2 regions of the Peribacillus sp. ACCC06369 genome follow, and region 2 is predicted to be linked to the other one. Evidence: a T-box and tRNA genes for the amino acid it is inferred to sense, from the RefSeq annotation. Region 2 holds a T-box; the other holds one or more tRNA genes.

Region 1 (9,290 bases), 610 kb from region 2:
ATTTCCGCAGTCGTTTTTGGTGTGAATGCATTATGTACATGCGGTCGGTTGATGGACACTTTTGCAATCCCGTTATATTTTTCATATAAAATTTCATCATACTCACGTATTGTTTCCCATTGTATCGTCATCTTAATTCCTCCTTCGATTTCTCTTTAAAAACTCACTTATTATTTTACCAAACTTTTCTCCATCTTCCACATGAATTGCATGTCCCGCACCATTTATTATTTTCCATTCAGCCCGCTTCAGCTTTTTTTTCATCGAGGCAGCAATTTCACAAAACTTAGGATCGAGTTCACCGGTTACAAGGAGCACAGGAAAATCAAGGGTTTTCAGTTCTCCCCAGTAAGAAGCTTGACTGCCGGTCCCCATACCTAGAAGGCTATTGTAAAGGCCGGCAGGGACATTTGCCATCCGCTGTTCCCGGATGGCCAACCTGGTTTTGGCCGGCAGCCGTTTTTGACTTTCAAACAGCGGGATGTTTTCCCATTGATCCACAAAAGCTTCCATGCCATTTTCAAGAATCCTTTCGGCAAGCTTTCTATCATTTCGCCTTCGGATTTCCCGATCCTCTTCTGTTAAAAGGCCTGGTGAAGCGCTTTCCAATATCAATGTATCAACATATCCAGGATATAAACAGGCAAATCCCAATCCAAGCCTTCCGCCCATCGAGTACCCAAGGATATGGGCTTTCGGGAAATGTAACGCATCCAAAATATCCTTAATATCTTCAGCAACTCGCTCCATCTCATACCTTCGATGATCAGCTGGTGATGCAGACATGCCATGGCCTATGATGTCGACCATGATCATGGTATACCGCTCACGCAAAAGCGGAATGAGGAATTTCCATGTATCCCGATTTCCCGTAAATCCGTGCAAAAGAACAAGAGGATCTCCATTTCCCGTTATTTCAACAGCATAATTGACATCCTTGATGACATAATTCATGATATTTCCCTGTCTAACACCATTTTTATTTCCTGGGAAACAAAACTCCACAAATTTCGATGCTTTTGTAAATTGGACTCTCTTTCTGTCGGTACTTCAATGATTTTCAGACCTTGTATTTCAAATGACTCTGTAAATACATTCTTTAACTCATCCCAATTTTGCACCTTGCTGTATTTACCGCCGTAAAGCTGGGCAGCATGGGAAAAATCGAGACCGTGAGGCGTCCCGAATAGCGTTTCGAAATGTTCTCTCTCATTCGCCTGTGGCAAGAAAGAGAAAATGCCGCCCCCATCATTATTGATCAACAATATCGTGATGTTTTGTTTTTGAAGTTTAGCCGCAAGCAAGCCATTCATATCATGGAAAAAACTTAAATCCCCGATTGCCAGTACAGTATTTTTCGATACCGTACTTACGCCAAGCGCAGTGGAAACGACACCATCGATGCCATTCGCCCCTCGGTTTGCAAAGGTTTTGATTCCCTTTCCATTATTCAAAAAGAATGTATCCAAATCACGTATGGGCATACTATTCCCGACAAACAAGGTGGATCCCGATGGCATCATATCAGCAAGCAGGGAGAACAGCTTGCCTTCACTTAACTCCCCTTCATCCTTGATGGAGGCTAAGGCATTCTTCGTCGCTCCGTTGACGGTTTGCCATAAACCAAGCCATTCATCATCATTGGCATCAGTAATATTTTCAGCAACACGCTTGCAGAAATCCTTCTCTTCGCTGTAAATCATGTTAGTTGCCAATCCTGCTGGCTCACGCCAACCTGCACCGCCATCGACGACCAAAGTGGTTGCCTGTTTTTGTTTTTTCATGAATAACAATAAGGGTTTAGAAACAGGCATTGTCCCGAAACGCAATATCACTTCCGGCTTGAAAGCCGCCTTTACCGCTTCATCGCGCAGAAACGTATCGTACGCATCAATTATGACGTCTTTGCCGTGACTCCCGCTCCTTAACTGGGAGAGAGGGTCAGCCAGTACCGGAAAAGCAAGTTTATCCGCTAATGCGACGATGGCTTCCTTCATCTCTGGATGCGGTAATTCGCCACATACAATCAACCCTTGCTTAGCTTGTGACAAAGTAGTTGCAATAGCTTCTATTTGTGATGCGGACAGTGACCGCTCTCCACTGTCAATCAACACTGCAGGCGTCATTTTAGTTTGCCGATACTCCTTTGCTTGCTCCAGATCCGGAATCAATGGTTCACGAAGCGGGAAATTCAAATGTACAGGCCCTGCAGGTTCACTTGCCGCTGTAGCCACTGCCCTTGCACCAACCGTTCTTGCATACCTCATCATCTCATCCGTGCTTTCAGGAAGTGCCATTTCGACAAACCATTTTACTTGTCTACCATAAAGATGAATCTGATCGATTGCCTGTGGGGCGCCGACATCACGCAATTCATGCGGACGATCAGCGGTAAGTACAATAAGCGGCACCCTTGAATAGAATGCCTCAATGACGGCTGGGTAAAAGTTTGCAGCGGCTGTACCGGACGTACAAAGAAGTCCGACAGGTTCCTTTAAGGCCTTAGCCAAACCAAGGGCAAAAAAAGCAGCCGAACGCTCATCCACATTAATATGAACTTCGATATCAGGGTGTTCCACTAGCAACAAAGCTAGGGGTGTGGATCGTGAACCCGGGCTCACCACCACATGCTTCATCTCATTTTGTGCCAGCTCATCGACAAATGAAGCAGCATATGCTGTCAATGCATCTCGGTCATTCATTAAGATTTCCTCCTAAAGCACTTAACATCGGATTGAATTTAATCCCCGTTTCCCGGAATTCACTTTCGGGAGTCGAATCCTCCACTACGCCGCATCCAGCAAAAAGCGATGCCTCATTGTTCTGTATAAGCGCAGAACGTATCCCTACAGCGAATTCCCCATTTCCATACGTATCCACCCAGCCTAAAGGACCTGCATAAAAGCCGCGTTCAAGGCCTTCCATTTCCCGGATTCGCACAACGGCCTTTTCTTTTGGAAGTCCGCCCATAGCCGGTGTAGGATGTAGTTTCTCGACGAATTCAAAAATCGTGACACCTTCCTTGGATATTCCGCGGACCGGTGTATACAAATGCTGGATATGACGATTTTTCATAAGTTTCGGTTCGGCTGGAACAATTACCTTTTCGCATACAGAATCAAAGGCATTTGATATCATCGACACGACATATTGGTGCTCTTGTAAATTCTTTTGGTCCTGTAGCAATTCATCACCAAGACAAACATCTTCTTGCTCATCTTTCCCTCGCCCCATCGATCCAGCAAGACAGGTAGAAAATACTTCATTTCCCTGTTTCTTAATTAAACGTTCAGGAGTGGCACCGACAAAACAGTCACCACCTGCTTCCAAACTGAAAATATAGCTTAATGGCTGCTCAGCAATCAATTGTTCAAGCACTTTCCCTGAATCGATGGAACGCTCAAAAACCAGTCGAAGCTCCCTCGCCAAAACGATTTTGTCGAGATCTGTCGTCTTGATTTCCTGAACAGCCTCAGCGACCGTCCGTTTCCATTCGTCAGGTTTGACTTCCCTCTGCTTAACCAGGGAATTGTGACCCAATCCAGTGTCATCCAAGCTTTCGAAAAGAAAAGCTTCCCGTTCATTTATCATATCTATGAAGAGTTTTTCTGAATCATCAGGCGAACAAAGTAAGTTTGTCGTTAAGTAAGCTTGTTTCCCCACTATTGATAGCATGAAGGCAGGTATATAAAACAGGTTGTCCCCGAATTGATTCCAAAGGAGCGTACTGTTGGTTTCATAATCAAAAGAAAAGCCCCCAAACAGTAAAGGACCGGTCGCTTCTACATCAGTCAATCCTGTTCTGACAGCAGTATTCTGCAGTTTGATCCAGCTCTTTTCGACTTCTCTATAACGTTCGGCATTCGATGCCGCTTTGAGTTTCTTAACATTGCCTAAGCCGGTGATGGTTATTTCCTTTGCAGGGTCCTCCCAGAAAAAGCGTTCACCCGCGTACCGTTCTCTTCCAGCTTGATAAAATGAAAGGGGGTTCGTGCAATTAACTTTCTTAATATGACTGAATAGAACTTGATCATTCAAGTCCTTCGCCTTTTGTATAGCTGAAGCCAGTCCCTGAAACTGCCCAGTTTCTTCTGAGATAGCCAAAAAAATCCCCCCAAATGTACATTTTAAAAGCTTTTTAACCTATTTAAAGATACACCTCCATTCAACCTCATGTCAATAAAACGCCCCTTTACCGAACGATTCATGCCTGCTTTTTTCCTTATTATATGAATCTTAACGAATGAAGAGAAATATCCTTTATTTTGGAAGAGAATCTTCCACGAAATCAATTGACACCCTTACCTAATTTTCCTATCCTTATTAGGATAACCTTTTGTGCAACATTTCAATATTTGTTATAATTTCGAGAGAACCAATAATGATTTTGAGGAGAGAAATAATGCAAACAGAATACGACGGACTTCCCCTTAAACGGACCTGGAAGATTTGGTGGGAGTTAATTCGTCCACATACACTAACCGCAGCTTTTGTCCCGGTCTTACTTGGAACTGTGATTGCACTTTTGGATGATGGAGTGAATTGGTTACTATTCGCTGCCATGATGATTGCAAGTATCCTGATTCAAGCTGCAACCAATTTATTCAATGAATACTATGATTTCAAGCGAGGCTTGGATACTGAGGAGTCCGTAGGCATCGGTGGCGGAATCGTCCGTCATGGGATGACCCCCAAACTCATCATGACCTTGGCCCTTGGCATGTATGCCATCGCACTCATAATCGGAATCTATATCTGTGCCGCATCATGTTGGTGGCTTGCTGCAGTAGGCCTGGTTTGCATGCTTGTCGGCTATCTTTATACAGGCGGTCCCCTACCCATTTCATATACACCATTCGGGGAACTTTTTTCTGGATTGTTCATGGGCTTTTTGATAATCCTGATCGCCTTTTTCATTCAAACCGGTCATGTTTCCTCAACAGCCATCTTAATTGCCATTCCAAGTGGAATATTGGTCGGGTTGATCAACTTATCCAATAACCTCCGTGACCATGATGGGGATAAGGCACATGGCCGCAAAACCATGCCTGTAGTGATGGGCAGGAAAAACGCACTGAAATTCATGGCAATCATGTTTGCCTTCTCTTATCTATGGCTGGTTGGGTTAGTCCTTACCGGAAACGTAACAGCGTGGATTCTCCTTGCCTTCCTAAGCATCCCGAAAGCCATGGCCGCAATCAAAGGCTTCGTAGGTAAAACGCAGCCGATCACCATGGTGCCAGCAATGAAAGCCACGGCCCAGACGAACACCTTCTTTGGCTTACTCATGGCCATTGGATTATTCATCAGCTATCTAATATGATTTCCAAGGACTGAGCTCATCCGCTCAGTCTTTTTTCTATCTTCCGTTCCATTTTGTTTTCCTATACTACGATTCGGGTAATAGATAATACAACCATCTTACCAAAATAAAATAAGATATGGACTTTAGAAGGAGTGAAACGGATATGGCAACCAAACAGCAAATTCAAAAATTCAAAAAAGAACTGCTTCAAGAAAAAGATGAGCTTGGAAACAGGATTCAAAATGATGAACAATCCGTTCTGGATAAAAGCCAGACTGAATCCGTAGGGGAATTATCATCCTATGATAATCATCCTGCTGACCTAGGAACAGAATTATTCGAGATGGAACGGAACCAAGCACTGGATGAGCATGCACAATCTGAAATGGAGAAAATCGAAGATGCATTGTATGCCATAGAAGAGGGTACGTATGGCCATTGTAAAACCTGCAATATAGAAATACCCATCGATAGGCTTGAAGCGATCCCAAGCACTCTTTACTGTGTCGAGCATGCCCCAGAACGGCCTACTGCACAAGACCGACCAGTGGAAGAGGATATATTGATTCCATCCAAGGGTGATCATTTTGAAAATCGTCATGGAAATGAAATAGTGGATAAAGAGGATAGCTTTGGTGAAGTCGCCAAATTCGGTACATCCGAAACGCCATCTGATTACACCGGCGATCATGACAATTATAATGATCTTTATAAAACCGAAGATGAAACGGATGGATTTCCAGAAGACTATGAAGGATTTGCAGCAAATGATATCGAAGGAAAAAATAGGGTGGATATACCGAACAAAAAGCAAAAGGAATATGAAGATACATTAGATGAAGAAAATATCGATTCCCAGCTTGGAGACATTCCTTATAAACAAAAAGATACTTATATCAATGAAAAGAAATGAAAAAAAGAAGCATACATGGATGTATGCTTCCTTTTTTGTTATGACCCGTACGGGATTCGAACCCGTGTTACCGCCGTGAAAGGGCGGTGTCTTAACCGCTTGACCAACGGGCCAAATGGCGGAGAAGGAGGGATTTGAACCCTCGCGCCGCTCGCGCGACCTACACCCTTAGCAGGGGCGCCTCTTCAGCCTCTTGAGTACTTCCCCATGGCTCCGCAGGTAGGACTCGAACCTACGACCGTTCGGTTAACAGCCGAATGCTCTACCACTGAGCTACTGCGGAACAATATAAATATGGTGGGCCTAAATGGACTCGAACCATCGACCTCACGCTTATCAGGCGTGCGCTCTAACCAGCTGAGCTATAGGCCCATATTTGGAGCGGGTGAAGGGAATCGAACCCTCATCATCAGCTTGGAAGGCTGAGGTTTTACCACTAAACTACACCCGCGAAATGGGGCGACTGATGGGAATCGAACCCACGAATGCCTGAACCACAATCAGGTGCGTTAACCACTTCGCCACAACCGCCGTAATATGAAAGATATGGTGGCTCAGGACGGAATCGAACCGCCGACACAAGGATTTTCAGTCCTTTGCTCTACCGACTGAGCTACTGAGCCACATTTGTATTAAATTTAAAAAATGGCGGTCCCGACGGGAATCGAACCCGCGATCTCCTGCGTGACAGGCAGGCATGTTAACCGCTACACCACGGGACCTAATAATTGCGGGGACAGGATTTGAACCTGCGACCTTCGGGTTATGAGCCCGACGAGCTACCGGACTGCTCCACCCCGCGACGGTATTAATGAAACGATTTGCATCAAGTTTTCGTGTATATTGTTTTTTCGCTTCCTCTATGTAAGGTTGTTTCAAAACAACTTGCTGCTTTTTAAAAAATGGAGGAGGTAGAGGGATTCGAACCCCCGCGGGATTTGACTCCCCTGTCGGTTTTCAAGACCGATCCCTTCAGCCGAACTTGGGTATACCTCCACGGCTTTAAAAAATGCATATGGTGGACCTTGTAGGACTCGAACCTACGACCGGACGGTTATGAGCCGTCTGCTCTAACCAGCTGAGCTAAAGGTCCTTATATTTATTGGTAGCGGCGGAGGGGATCGAACCCCCGACCTCACGGGTATGAACCGTACGCTCTAGCCAGCTGAGCTACACCGCCAATATAATATAAGTATCTGATTGAAAAATGGTGGAGCCTAGCGGGATCGAACCGCTGACCTCCTGCGTGCAAGGCAGGCGCTCTCCCAGCTGAGCTAAGGCCCCATTCATTAAAAATCACGTGGTCGGGAAGACAGGATTCGAACCTGCGACCCCTTGGTCCCAAACCAAGTGCTCTACCAAGCTGAGCTACTTCCCGCAATAAAACATGGTGCGCCCGGCGGGAGTCGAACCTACAACCTTCTGATTCGTAGTCAGATGCTCTATCCAATTGAGCTACGGGCGCATATTAAGATGGTGCCGAGGACCGGAATCGAACCGGTACGGTAGTCACCTACCGCAGGATTTTAAGTCCTGTGCGTCTGCCAGTTCCGCCACCCCGGCACATACGAAAAGTGGAGCGGAAGACGGGATTCGAACCCGCGACCCCAACCTTGGCAAGGTTGTATTCTACCACTGAACTACTTCCGCATGAAAGATGCGGGTGAAGGGACTTGAACCCCCACGCCTTGCGGCGCCAGATCCTAAGTCTGGTGCGTCTGCCAATTCCGCCACACCCGCATATAAAATGGTGAGCCATGAAGGATTCGAACCTTCGACCCTCTGATTAAAAGTCAGATGCTCTACCAACTGAGCTAATGGCTCGTGCTTGTACTATTTCAAAAAATGGTGCCGGCAAGAGGACTTGAACCCCCAACCTACTGATTACAAGTCAGTTGCTCTACCAGTTGAGCTACACCGGCAGGTGTAAAATGGTGGAGGATGACGGGATCGAACCGCCGACCCTCTGCTTGTAAGGCAGATGCTCTCCCAGCTGAGCTAATCCTCCATATAAAACCTGCTTGGCGACGTCCTACTCTCACAGGGGGAAACCCCCAACTACCATCGGCGCTGAAGAGCTTAACTGCCGTGTTCGGAATGGGAACGGGTGTGACCTCTTCGCTATCGTCACCAAACATTGTTAACATTTTTTCAAGACATATATTATTATAACGTCTTTTCGAAAAAATGCAAGAAGAAATTTTCATTCCTTCAAAACTAGATAATAAGAAGGTATTTCATTTTTTAAAAAGCGTTGGTTAAGTCCTCGATCTATTAGTATCAGTCAGCTCCACATGTCGCCACGCTTCCACCTCTGACCTATCAACCTGATCATCTTTCAGGGATCTTACTAGCTTGCGCCATGGGAAATCTCATCTTGAGGGGGGCTTCATGCTTAGATGCTTTCAGCACTTATCCCGTCCGCACGTAGCTACCCAGCTATGCCTTTGGCAAGACAACTGGTACACCAGCGGTGCGTCCATCCCGGTCCTCTCGTACTAAGGACAGCTCCTCTCAAATTTCCTGCGCCCGCGACGGATAGGGACCGAACTGTCTCACGACGTTCTGAACCCAGCTCGCGTACCGCTTTAATGGGCGAACAGCCCAACCCTTGGGACCGACTACAGCCCCAGGATGCGATGAGCCGACATCGAGGTGCCAAACCTCCCCGTCGATGTGGACTCTTGGGGGAGATAAGCCTGTTATCCCCGGGGTAGCTTTTATCCGTTGAGCGATGGCCCTTCCATGCGGAACCACCGGATCACTAAGCCCGACTTTCGTCCCTGCTCGACTTGTAGGTCTCGCAGTCAAGCTCCCTTGTGCCTTTACACTCTACGAATGATTTCCAACCATTCTGAGGGAACCTTTGGGCGCCTCCGTTACTCTTTAGGAGGCGACCGCCCCAGTCAAACTGCCCACCTGACACTGTCTCCCACCCCGATAAGGGGCGCGGGTTAGAATTTCAATACAGCCAGGGTAGTATCCCACCAACGCCTCCACCGAAGCTAGCGCTCCGGCTTCTCAGGCTCCTACCTATCCTGTACAAGCTGTACCAAAATTCAATATCAGGCT
Region 2 (9,290 bases):
CATGGACTTTTTCAAGGTTGTCAGACAAAAAGAAAAGAACACCGAACAAAACCAACATGACAAATACACCAATCAGGAAAACTGTATATAACCATTTTCCCTCCTGCTTGAATATTTTTTTCGTATCATGCCAGAATTCTTTAAATTTCTTCGGTTCATCCTTCTCCTTTGGTACCTTTATAAAGAAAAAGACCAAGACAATAGATATTAAACTGAAGAATGAAATCGAGAAGAATGGTAAAAACCAGATAAATGCGGCAAATAGGGAACCCAATATTGGACTCAGGACTTTACCAAATGTATTCGAGGTTTCAATGATACCCAGGCAAGAACTGGTTTTTTCATCATCATCCTTGTATAGGTCCCCCACCAGAGGCAAAATGATCGGCGAGGCTCCAGACGCACCAATCCCTTGCAATACTCTCCCAATGATGATCCATGTATAGGGATCATCCATTTTCCATGATGCATAACCCGCGATCAAGCCGCCGATCAGGGCAAGGACAAGGCTTGGCAGGATCACCATCTTCCTTCCGAATCGATCTGATAAATAACCAGCAATAGGAATTAAGAAAATAGATGCAACAGAATAGCTTGTAATCACCATACTTGATTGAAATGAAGATATTCCCACCTTTTCCTCGAAAATCGGCAAAACAGGGATAAGCATTGAATTTCCTAGTGTCATTACCAATGGAATCGATGCCATACTGATGAGACACCACACGCTTACATTATTTTTTTGCTCCTCATGACCTTCCATACTTACACTCCTCATCCATTATAAAAGCAATAAAAGGTAACCTATCTGTGTAACCAATTTGTTGTGCATCATTTTTTAGATGTCTTTAATTATTATGTTATAGGGAAATAATATTTATTCAGTGCCAAAATTACCCCTTTAGGACTTCCCCTTCTAGTTTGCCTCGACTTTAAAATAAGGATTCATTCTACTTTAAACCAAAAAACCCATTCTTTAAATGAATGGGTTTCCCTGCATTTCAAACGTCACTCGATTACACTCTTCCTAAAATGTATCTTTTCGCATTCCTTCGAGAGTCTCTGCTATTAATCAGCTATCGTGTTTAACTATAAAAGAATAATATTCCTTTCTTTGCAATCGTTTACTATTTGGTCATTCCATACCGAAACCTGAACCTCGCCAATATGTGCTTTCTTCAACAAAAACATGCATAATCTGGATTGGCCTATTCCTCCACCTATTGAATATGGAAGATTTCCTTCCAATACGGACTTATGATATTCAAGCCCCGTACGATTTTCGTTTTTGGATAACTTTAATTGTTTTAACAGCGAATCTTCATCCACCCGAATTCCCATTGAAGAAACTTCAAAAGCACATTCCAAAAGTGGATTCCACAAAACGATATCGCCATTTAGCTCCCAATCATCATAATCTGGTGAACGCCCATCATGTTTTTCTCCCGATTGTAACTCTCCGCCAATTTTCATAATAAAAATCGCACCATATTTTTTTGCTACTACATTTTCTCTTTCCTTCGGAGTCAGATTTGAGTATGAATCCTCCAACTCCTGAGTCGTAATAAAGTGTATTTCATTAGGTAACACAGGCTTAAGCATATGATGGAATTCAAACATATGACGTTCGGTTGACTTAATGGCTCTATATATTTTTTTCACTTCAGATTTTAATGTATCTACGTTACGTTGTTCTTTCGCTATGACTTTCTCCCAGTCCCATTGATCCACAAATAACGAGTGTAAATTATCTAATTTTTCATCACGTCTGATCGCATTCATATTTGTGTAAATTCCTTCATCCGAAGCAAAACCATACCTAGATAGAGTTATTCTTTTCCACTTTGCCAAAGATTGAACCACTTCTATTTTTTTATTCTTAATATCCAGAGCATCAAAGGTAAGAATCCGTTCCACACCATTTAAGTTGTCATTTATTCCATTACCCTCATTTAAAACAATAGGGGCTGATACTTTTATAAGGTTTAACGCAGTTGAAAGTCCTTCTTCAAAATGATCCTTAATTTCATTAATTGCAATATCAGTATGCATGATATCAAGAATTGTTTTGTACTTATTTGGCATTGATAATTTTGGCATAATTATCCTCCAATTCCCTTTTGAACATAGCGCATGAATTTAATTTGACGTCTTTTTTTGACTAAATTACATTATGAAGGACCTTTCTGTGTTGTTACAAAAAGGGTCTCTACCGAGTGCAGCAAACCGGACTAAATTCACCATATCCACTCAAAAAAAGGACTAAAAAGGTGGTACAAGTCCAATTGTTTGAATACATTCAATTAACGAAGATGTAACAAACGATGAGGTGATGAATTGGGTGTTTTTTTCAGCTATGTATTATTGGGCTTATCACTGGCGGCTCCTATCGGTCCCATTAACGCTGCACAATTGGACAAAGGGATCAAGAAAGGTTTTTGGCATGCCTGGGTTTTTGGCTGGGGTGCCATTTTAGCCGATTTTGTTTTTATAGCCCTCGTCTTTTTCGGTGTCGTCCACTTTTTGGACAACTCCTTCATGAAGACATTTTTGTGGCTCTTTGGCTTTTTCGTCCTGACCTATACCGGAATCGAAAGTCTGCTTAGTGCGGGTAAGATTGAAGTGAATGAACGAAAAGCAAAAGATTCCCTTTTTTCTTCATTCCTAACAGGATTCATCATGTCCCTTTCGAATCCTTTATCCATTTTGTTTTGGTTGGGGATTTATGGATCGATTCTCGCAAACTCCGCATCCAAATATGATATGGATCATTTACTTTTATACAGTTCAGGAATCCTTATCGGCCTCTTAGCCTGGGATTTCACAATGGCCATCATCGCCAGCACCTTCAGACGTTTCTTATCCAAACCCATTCTAATGGGCATCTCGATCATTTCAGGAATATCCCTTATAGGGATTGGCATTTACTTTGCCATCCAGGCAGCCAAAGTTTTGTTTACATAAAGATTTAAGGAGATGTAAGCATTTACTCGTGAATTTCAGGCATTTACTCGTGAGTTTGGCGGATTTACTCGTGAATTTCGATTCTTTACTCGTGAGTTCGTATTAATTATCTTATTTTTTATAAAATAGGCCGCCTATTTTATTGTCCATATTTGTCCATGTCGGACACTAGCCCCTCTTTGTTCATAGTCTGAAAGGGTAAACACAAAGGGAGGATTTCTTGAAAATGTATAATAATTACGGTTATTACTCTTATAATGTTCCATATTATTATGATAATTCTTATGCTAATTTGCCTTATTATGATGACAGACTTCCAGTACAAACACTGGTTCCAGTAGCCACTATTCAGTCACATTTAAACGCAGGCCGACAAGGTCATTGTTTCAGAGGTTTTTGGGGTAACACCCAGCACACCTTTATTTTGATGGGGATAAATAATGTTACTAATATGGTACAGATACTCGAAGGCGGCATCCCAAATGAGGTTCATCATACAGATATAGTCGGATTACAATATCTAGGATTAACCTGCCCTGTTGGTGGCGGCGGACAAGGTGGCGGTCAAGGTGGTGGCCAAGGTGGTGGCCAAGGTGGCGGACAAGGCGGCGGACAAGGCGGCGGACAAGGTGGTGGACAAGGCGGCGGACAAGGCGGCGGACAAGGCGGCGGACAAGGCGGCCCGGGGGGTAACTGTTTCCAGCAGTTCATTCCTGGCGTTGGCTGGGTATGGATTTGTAGATAGATAAAAAAAAAGACAGACGATATATTCGGCTGTCTTTTTTTATGGGCATTTATGGAAACTCAAGCATTTACTCGTGAGTTTCGCGCATTTACTCGTGAATTTCGTGCTTTTACTCGTGAATTTCGTGCTTTTACTCGTGAGTTTCGCGCATTTACTCGTGAGTTCCGGATTAAGCTCCTTTCTTATTAGATGCTCCGTTCTTTTATTTGCTGGACCATTTTATTGATGAACCGTTCAATTGCGACATTTTCAAATTCTTGTTCCCCGTATTTCCGGACATTCACTTCATTTTCTTTCTCCTCTTTATCGCCAAGGACCAGCATATATGGAATTTTCATTATTTGAGCTTCCCTGACTTTATACCCCATCTTTTCATTCCGATCATCAATTTTCACTCTTATGCCTTGATTCTTCAGTTCTTTTTGAACCTTTAAACAATAATTCAAATGAACTTGTGAGACAGGGATGATCTGTACTTGCACGGGGGCAAGCCATACCGGAAAAGCACCAGCAAAATGTTCAATCAGGATTCCAAAAAAACGATCGATCGATCCAAATATGGCACGATGAATGACGACAGGACGAACCTTTTCATTATTTTCATCGATGTAAGTCAGATCAAATTTATCGGGCATCTGAAAATCAAGTTGGATTGTTGCACATTGATGGCTTCGTTTTAATGCATCTTTAATATGAAAATCAATTTTCGGTCCATAAAATGCCCCGTCCCCTTCATTTAATTGATAATGTATCCCGATGCTTTCCAGAACATTTTTCAAGGCTGTTTCAGAAGCTTCCCAAAGGGAATCTTCGCCCATTAAATCCTCTGGACGAGTCGAGAGTTCCACCGAATACTCGAAACCAAAAGTGCGATACACCTTATCAATCAGATGAAACACTTGTTTAATTTCACTTTCGATTTGATCCTGCCGAACAAAAATGTGGGCATCATCCTGACAAAATGTACGGACCCGCAACATCCCGTTCAATGCACCGCTATATTCATGACGGTGGACTTGACCGAACTCGGCCATCCGGATGGGTAAATCCCTGTAAGAATAAAGATTGTTTTTGAAAATAAGCATATGACCTGGACAGTTCATAGGCTTCATCGCGAATTTTGTTTGATCCACCTCAGTGAAGTACATATTCTCATGGTAATGATCCCAGTGACCCGAATGTTCCCATAACCGCTGGTTCATCATGAAAGGAGTCCGAACTTCGTCGTAATCAGCTTCAGTCTGGATCTCCCGCGAGAACTTCTCCAATTCATTTCTAACGATTTGTCCTTTCGGTAAATAAAACGGCATTCCAGGAGCTTCCTCCGAAAACATGAATAACTCCAACTGCTTCCCTAATTTGCGGTGATCTCGTTTGGCCGCCTCCTCCAGGAATTTAAAATGATCCTGTAAATCTCTTTTCTTTCGGAAAGCCACGCCATACACCCTTTGAAGAACTTCATTTTGATTGTCTCCCCGCCAATAGGCTCCCGATACACGAGTCAATTTGAACGATTTTACAAATGATGTGGATGGAAGGTGGGGTCCTCTGCAAAGATCGACGAATTCCCCCTGTTGATAGATCGTTAGTTTTTCATCTTTAGGGATATTCTTTGCTATATCCAGTTTGAATGACTCCCCTCTATCCTGGAATAACTTCACAGCTTCTGCATAAGACACTTCGATCCTTTTAATTTCCAGATCTTCACTTATGATATGTTCCATCTCTTTTTCAATAGCTTGTAAATCTTCTGAGCTCAAAGGATGATCTAACTTAAAATCATAGTAAAAACCATCTTCTACGACTGGCCCCATCCCTAATTCCACATTTCGGTATAATCTTTTCACAGCCTGTGCCAAAACATGCGCCGATGTATGTCGCAAAACTTGTAATCCTTCATCCGAATCCAGATTCAAGATTGACAGTTCGGCATCCTTATTCAACTTGTGACTTAGATCAACCAGTTGTTTATCCAGTATTCCTACTACTGCCTTTTTCCTTAAACTTGGGCTGATGGACCCTGCCACACTTTCCACTGTCATCCCTTGCGGATATTCCTTTTGCTGCCCATCCGGGAATTGAACTTTAATCATTTTTTCACCCATCACATAAACACCCCTTTTTAGTAATAAAAAAACGCACCCATCCCTATATAAGGGACGAGTGCGTTTATACCCGTGATTCCACCCAATTTCCCATAAGCAAGAAAACACTCATGGCTCTGGAGCTTTTAACGCAGCTTAGACGATATCAGTTACTCTCGTTCACCGATATAGCTCAAAGGCGGTAAATCATTTTCCTAAGCCAGGAAGTTCGCAGCTGCCCTTCCCTCTCTGCAGACCGTAAAAATGATTCATGTCCTTATCATGGCAATATTTTTATATATAAAAAAACGCACCCATCCCTATATAAGGGACGAGTGCGTTTATACCCGTGATTCCACCCAATTTCCCATAAGCAAGAAAACACTCATGGCTCTGGAGCTTTTAACGCAGCTTAGACGATATCAGTTACTCTCGTTCACCGATATAGCTCAAAGGCGGTAAATCATTTTCCTAAGCCAGGAAGTTTGCAGCTGCCCTTCCCTCTCTGCAGACCGTAAAAATGATTCATGTCCTTATCATGGCAATATTTTTATATAAAAAAAACGCACCCATCCCTATATAAGGGACGAGTGCGTTATACCCGTGATTCCACCCAATTTCCCATAAGTAGATTACTCATGGCTCTGGAGCTGTAACGTAGCTTAGACGATATCAGTTACTCTCGTTCACCGATATGGCTCAAAGGCGGTAAATCATTTTCCTAAGCCAGGAAGTTTGCAGCTGCCCTTCCCTCTCTGCAGACCGTAAAAATGATTCATGTCCTTATCAATGCTTCTAAAATGTAAATGGATTTTTATATTGTTATATATATTACAATATATTCCCATAAGTGACAACCTCAAATTTTTTAATTTCATTATAAACACTAAATTGGTATAATTAGTAAAAAGGAGTCGTCATGAAAAGTTTAAGCAATTGGTCTTTCCTATTTGCTGTGATTGGTGCCGTATCATTTTGCTGCGCCTTTTTTTTACCAAAATCCTTCGAGCTTCTAATGGTCTCAGGATTCGGTGCGTTACTTATTGGTATGTTATTTAGTTTCGGGGCCATGTTAAAAAGCGAAAAAGGAAAGACGAAGTTTCTGGCTGTGGCTGCCTTCTTTCTTTTAAGTTTCATTCTGGTTTGGAATGAACCATTTCAAATTGTCAGGCTATTAACCTGGATGAAAAATTAATCAAAACCCGTTCGCCACGGCGGGTTTTTGTATGTTTCCTATTTATTTTCATTGTGTGAATCTTCCTCTTTCGCTTCCCTTGGATTCTTTACACTAAGCAATAATGTCAGTCCAGTGGTCCAAAGAATTAGCGCGCATCCAAAGCCAAGCAAGGATAACGGTGCAAGGATTTGATGCTCCCCAAACATGACGGTGTCTGGCACAATAAGTAATGTGATAAGCGCCAATAAACAGAGAAGCACTCCTGTTGCATAGTAGATCTTGATTTGAAAAAGCGCCGCCAAAGGTAAAAAATGAATCCCTACAATAATGGCGATGACTCCAGGAATAAGATCGGTCTGATTGATCATATTACAGATGGCGATGGCAATCCCAATCAGTAAACCTTCGGCAATGAAAACGATATTAAACCAGAAATTCATACGTTTCAAACGCCTAGCCCCATTTTCTGAAACTTGATCGGGCATTTTTTGTGATGTATATATTAAGGAAATGCCCTCTATAACCATTATGATTCCTACGAATATGGCAGCAAGTTCCACGTAAGGAAACCCCCACCCTTGCAATCCCATTACACCGGTACCTGCCCACAACGTGCCGAATAATGCCATGAAAATGACGCCAATTCCAGAACCGCGAAACGCCTCTTTCGATATGAGTCTTGAGGTTTGCATCATCAGTTTCCTTTCATCCACAGGTAATATCGTACATAGAGTAATAGTATTGCGCTCACTCCCCGATTATTCATCATCACGGTCTTAAGCCAGGCAGACCAAACTGCAAAAATGCCAAAGCATTGACTATTATGGTGCCACTTCACCTTCAGCCAACATTGAATGGGCTGGCAGCAAATAAAACGACCGTTTTTATCGGGGACCTAAGAGAATATGTCTACTTACCGCCATAATGAGATAATTGCCCTTTTCGTCGATATATTTCTATTTTCGGAGATATAACTGGGTTTTCGTCGATATATTCTTACTTTCGGAGATATAACTGGATTTTCGTCGATATATTCCTACTTTCGGAGATATAACTGGATTTTCGTCGATATATTCCTACTTTCGGAGATATAACTGGGTTTACGCCGATATATTCCTACTTTCGGAGATATAACTGGATTTTCGTCGATATATTCCTACTCTCGGAGATATAACTGGGTTTACGCCGATATATTCCTATTTTCGGAGATATAACTGGATTTTCGTCGATATATTCCTACTTTCGGAGATATAACTGGATTTACGCCGATATATTCCTATTTTCGGAGATATAACTGGATTTTCGTCGATATATTCCTACTTTCGGAGATATAACTGGGTTCATACAATATCGCGTCTAATTTAGCATTTTCTTAATTAACTAAGTTGACTATAGAAAAACCTGAGTCCCCAAAGGGGTCTCAGGTCAGTTTGTAGACAAAAGGGGTTCGGAATTAAAAAATTCCGAACCCCTTTTTGAGATTCCCTTTGAATTTTTGCCTGAAGTTAGGAGATTGGGGCTCTACGAGCCCACTATGTTAGGCCATTTTTGGACCTCGCCATGTCCAATTGGCCATCTTCTTTAAATTAATGGCAGCGAAAGTAAGCATCGCCTGCATCGACAATTTTTTAAGTCCCCTTAAAGTTGTCCAACGCATACCATGCTTTTCTTTTGCATCTGCGAATACACGCTCAATCGTTTCTTTACGTTTCGCATATATAGTTTTTACATCTTGATGATGACGCAGATGATCTGCTTCTTCCACATGTGTTTGCCAAATATGCCGTGTCACCACTTTTTGATGGTCTTTGCTTTCTGTACACTGAGATAAAAATGAGCATGTCGCACAAGTGTGTTTGGGTGATTTATACTCGCGATAGCCCTCTTTATTGGTTGTTGAGTACTTTAATAGCTCTCCCGAAGGACAAAGGTAACAATCAAAATGTTCATCGTATACATAGTCCTGTTTGCGGAAAAATCCTTCTTTGGTGCGAGGACGTGTATAAGGTAAAGCCGGTATGATTTCTTTGTTAAATAGGTAGCTTGTAATCGCTGGTGTTTTATAAGCTGCATCTGCGGCAACGGCTTCCGGTTTTCCAACTTTCTCAATCACTTGTTCAACTAGTGGCTCTAAGATCTGACTGTCATGTATATTTCCAGGTGTTACAATCGTTCCCAATACAAAACCGTTGCGGTCTGCGGCCGCATGGAATGAATAGGCAAACTGTTTTGTTCGTTCATCTTTCACATAGTAGCCACTCTCAGAATCCGTTGTACTTTCTTTAATCTCTTTGGTCTCTTCTTTATCAAATTTATCTGA

Evidence for each region. The T-box of region 2 lies ahead of thrS (threonine--tRNA ligase). A T-box ahead of a tRNA ligase gene usually reads a tRNA of that ligase, here a tRNA-Thr.
Region 1: it has a tRNA-Thr gene. The T-box ahead of thrS (threonine--tRNA ligase) is inferred to sense a tRNA for this amino acid. The anticodon was not compared.

The regions. Positions count from the first base shown of each region.
Region 1 is NZ_JAUCEN010000002.1:4,814,019-4,823,308, forward strand. It holds gene menB (1,4-dihydroxy-2-naphthoyl-CoA synthase) at 1-131, opposite strand, end outside; gene menH (2-succinyl-6-hydroxy-2,4-cyclohexadiene-1-carboxylate synthase) at 133-954, opposite strand; gene menD (2-succinyl-5-enolpyruvyl-6-hydroxy-3-cyclohexene-1-carboxylic-acid synthase) at 951-2,702, opposite strand; gene QUF78_RS24405 (isochorismate synthase) at 2,695-4,104, opposite strand; gene QUF78_RS24410 (1,4-dihydroxy-2-naphthoate polyprenyltransferase) at 4,403-5,323, shown strand; gene QUF78_RS24415 (TraR/DksA C4-type zinc finger protein) at 5,469-6,218, shown strand; tRNA gene QUF78_RS24420 (tRNA-Glu) at 6,260-6,331, opposite strand; tRNA gene QUF78_RS24425 (tRNA-Ser) at 6,335-6,425, opposite strand; tRNA gene QUF78_RS24430 (tRNA-Asn) at 6,427-6,501, opposite strand; tRNA gene QUF78_RS24435 (tRNA-Ile) at 6,514-6,590, opposite strand; tRNA gene QUF78_RS24440 (tRNA-Gly) at 6,596-6,669, opposite strand; tRNA gene QUF78_RS24445 (tRNA-His) at 6,674-6,749, opposite strand; tRNA gene QUF78_RS24450 (tRNA-Phe) at 6,766-6,841, opposite strand; tRNA gene QUF78_RS24455 (tRNA-Asp) at 6,865-6,940, opposite strand; tRNA gene QUF78_RS24460 (tRNA-Met) at 6,947-7,020, opposite strand; tRNA gene QUF78_RS24465 (tRNA-Ser) at 7,122-7,214, opposite strand; tRNA gene QUF78_RS24470 (tRNA-Ile) at 7,235-7,311, opposite strand; tRNA gene QUF78_RS24475 (tRNA-Met) at 7,322-7,398, opposite strand; tRNA gene QUF78_RS24480 (tRNA-Ala) at 7,427-7,502, opposite strand; tRNA gene QUF78_RS24485 (tRNA-Pro) at 7,520-7,596, opposite strand; tRNA gene QUF78_RS24490 (tRNA-Arg) at 7,607-7,683, opposite strand; tRNA gene QUF78_RS24495 (tRNA-Leu) at 7,693-7,781, opposite strand; tRNA gene QUF78_RS24500 (tRNA-Gly) at 7,794-7,868, opposite strand; tRNA gene QUF78_RS24505 (tRNA-Leu) at 7,877-7,958, opposite strand; tRNA gene QUF78_RS24510 (tRNA-Lys) at 7,967-8,042, opposite strand; tRNA gene QUF78_RS24515 (tRNA-Thr) at 8,065-8,140, opposite strand; tRNA gene QUF78_RS24520 (tRNA-Val) at 8,151-8,226, opposite strand; rRNA gene rrf (5S ribosomal RNA) at 8,238-8,353, opposite strand; rRNA gene QUF78_RS24530 (23S ribosomal RNA) at 8,473-9,290, opposite strand, start outside.
Region 2 is NZ_JAUCEN010000002.1:4,202,419-4,211,708, forward strand. It holds gene QUF78_RS21345 (MFS transporter) at 1-763, opposite strand, end outside; gene asnA (aspartate--ammonia ligase) at 1,090-2,085, opposite strand; gene QUF78_RS21355 (LysE family transporter) at 2,338-2,964, shown strand; gene QUF78_RS21360 (hypothetical protein) at 2,930-3,070, shown strand; gene QUF78_RS21365 (hypothetical protein) at 3,185-3,709, shown strand; gene QUF78_RS21370 (hypothetical protein) at 3,761-3,898, shown strand; gene thrS (threonine--tRNA ligase) at 3,895-5,802, opposite strand; T-box leader at 5,862-6,086, opposite strand; T-box leader at 6,118-6,342, opposite strand; T-box leader at 6,373-6,592, opposite strand; gene QUF78_RS21380 (hypothetical protein) at 6,713-6,988, shown strand; gene QUF78_RS21385 (DUF7010 family protein) at 7,027-7,683, opposite strand; gene QUF78_RS21390 (IS1182 family transposase) at 8,508-9,290, opposite strand, start outside.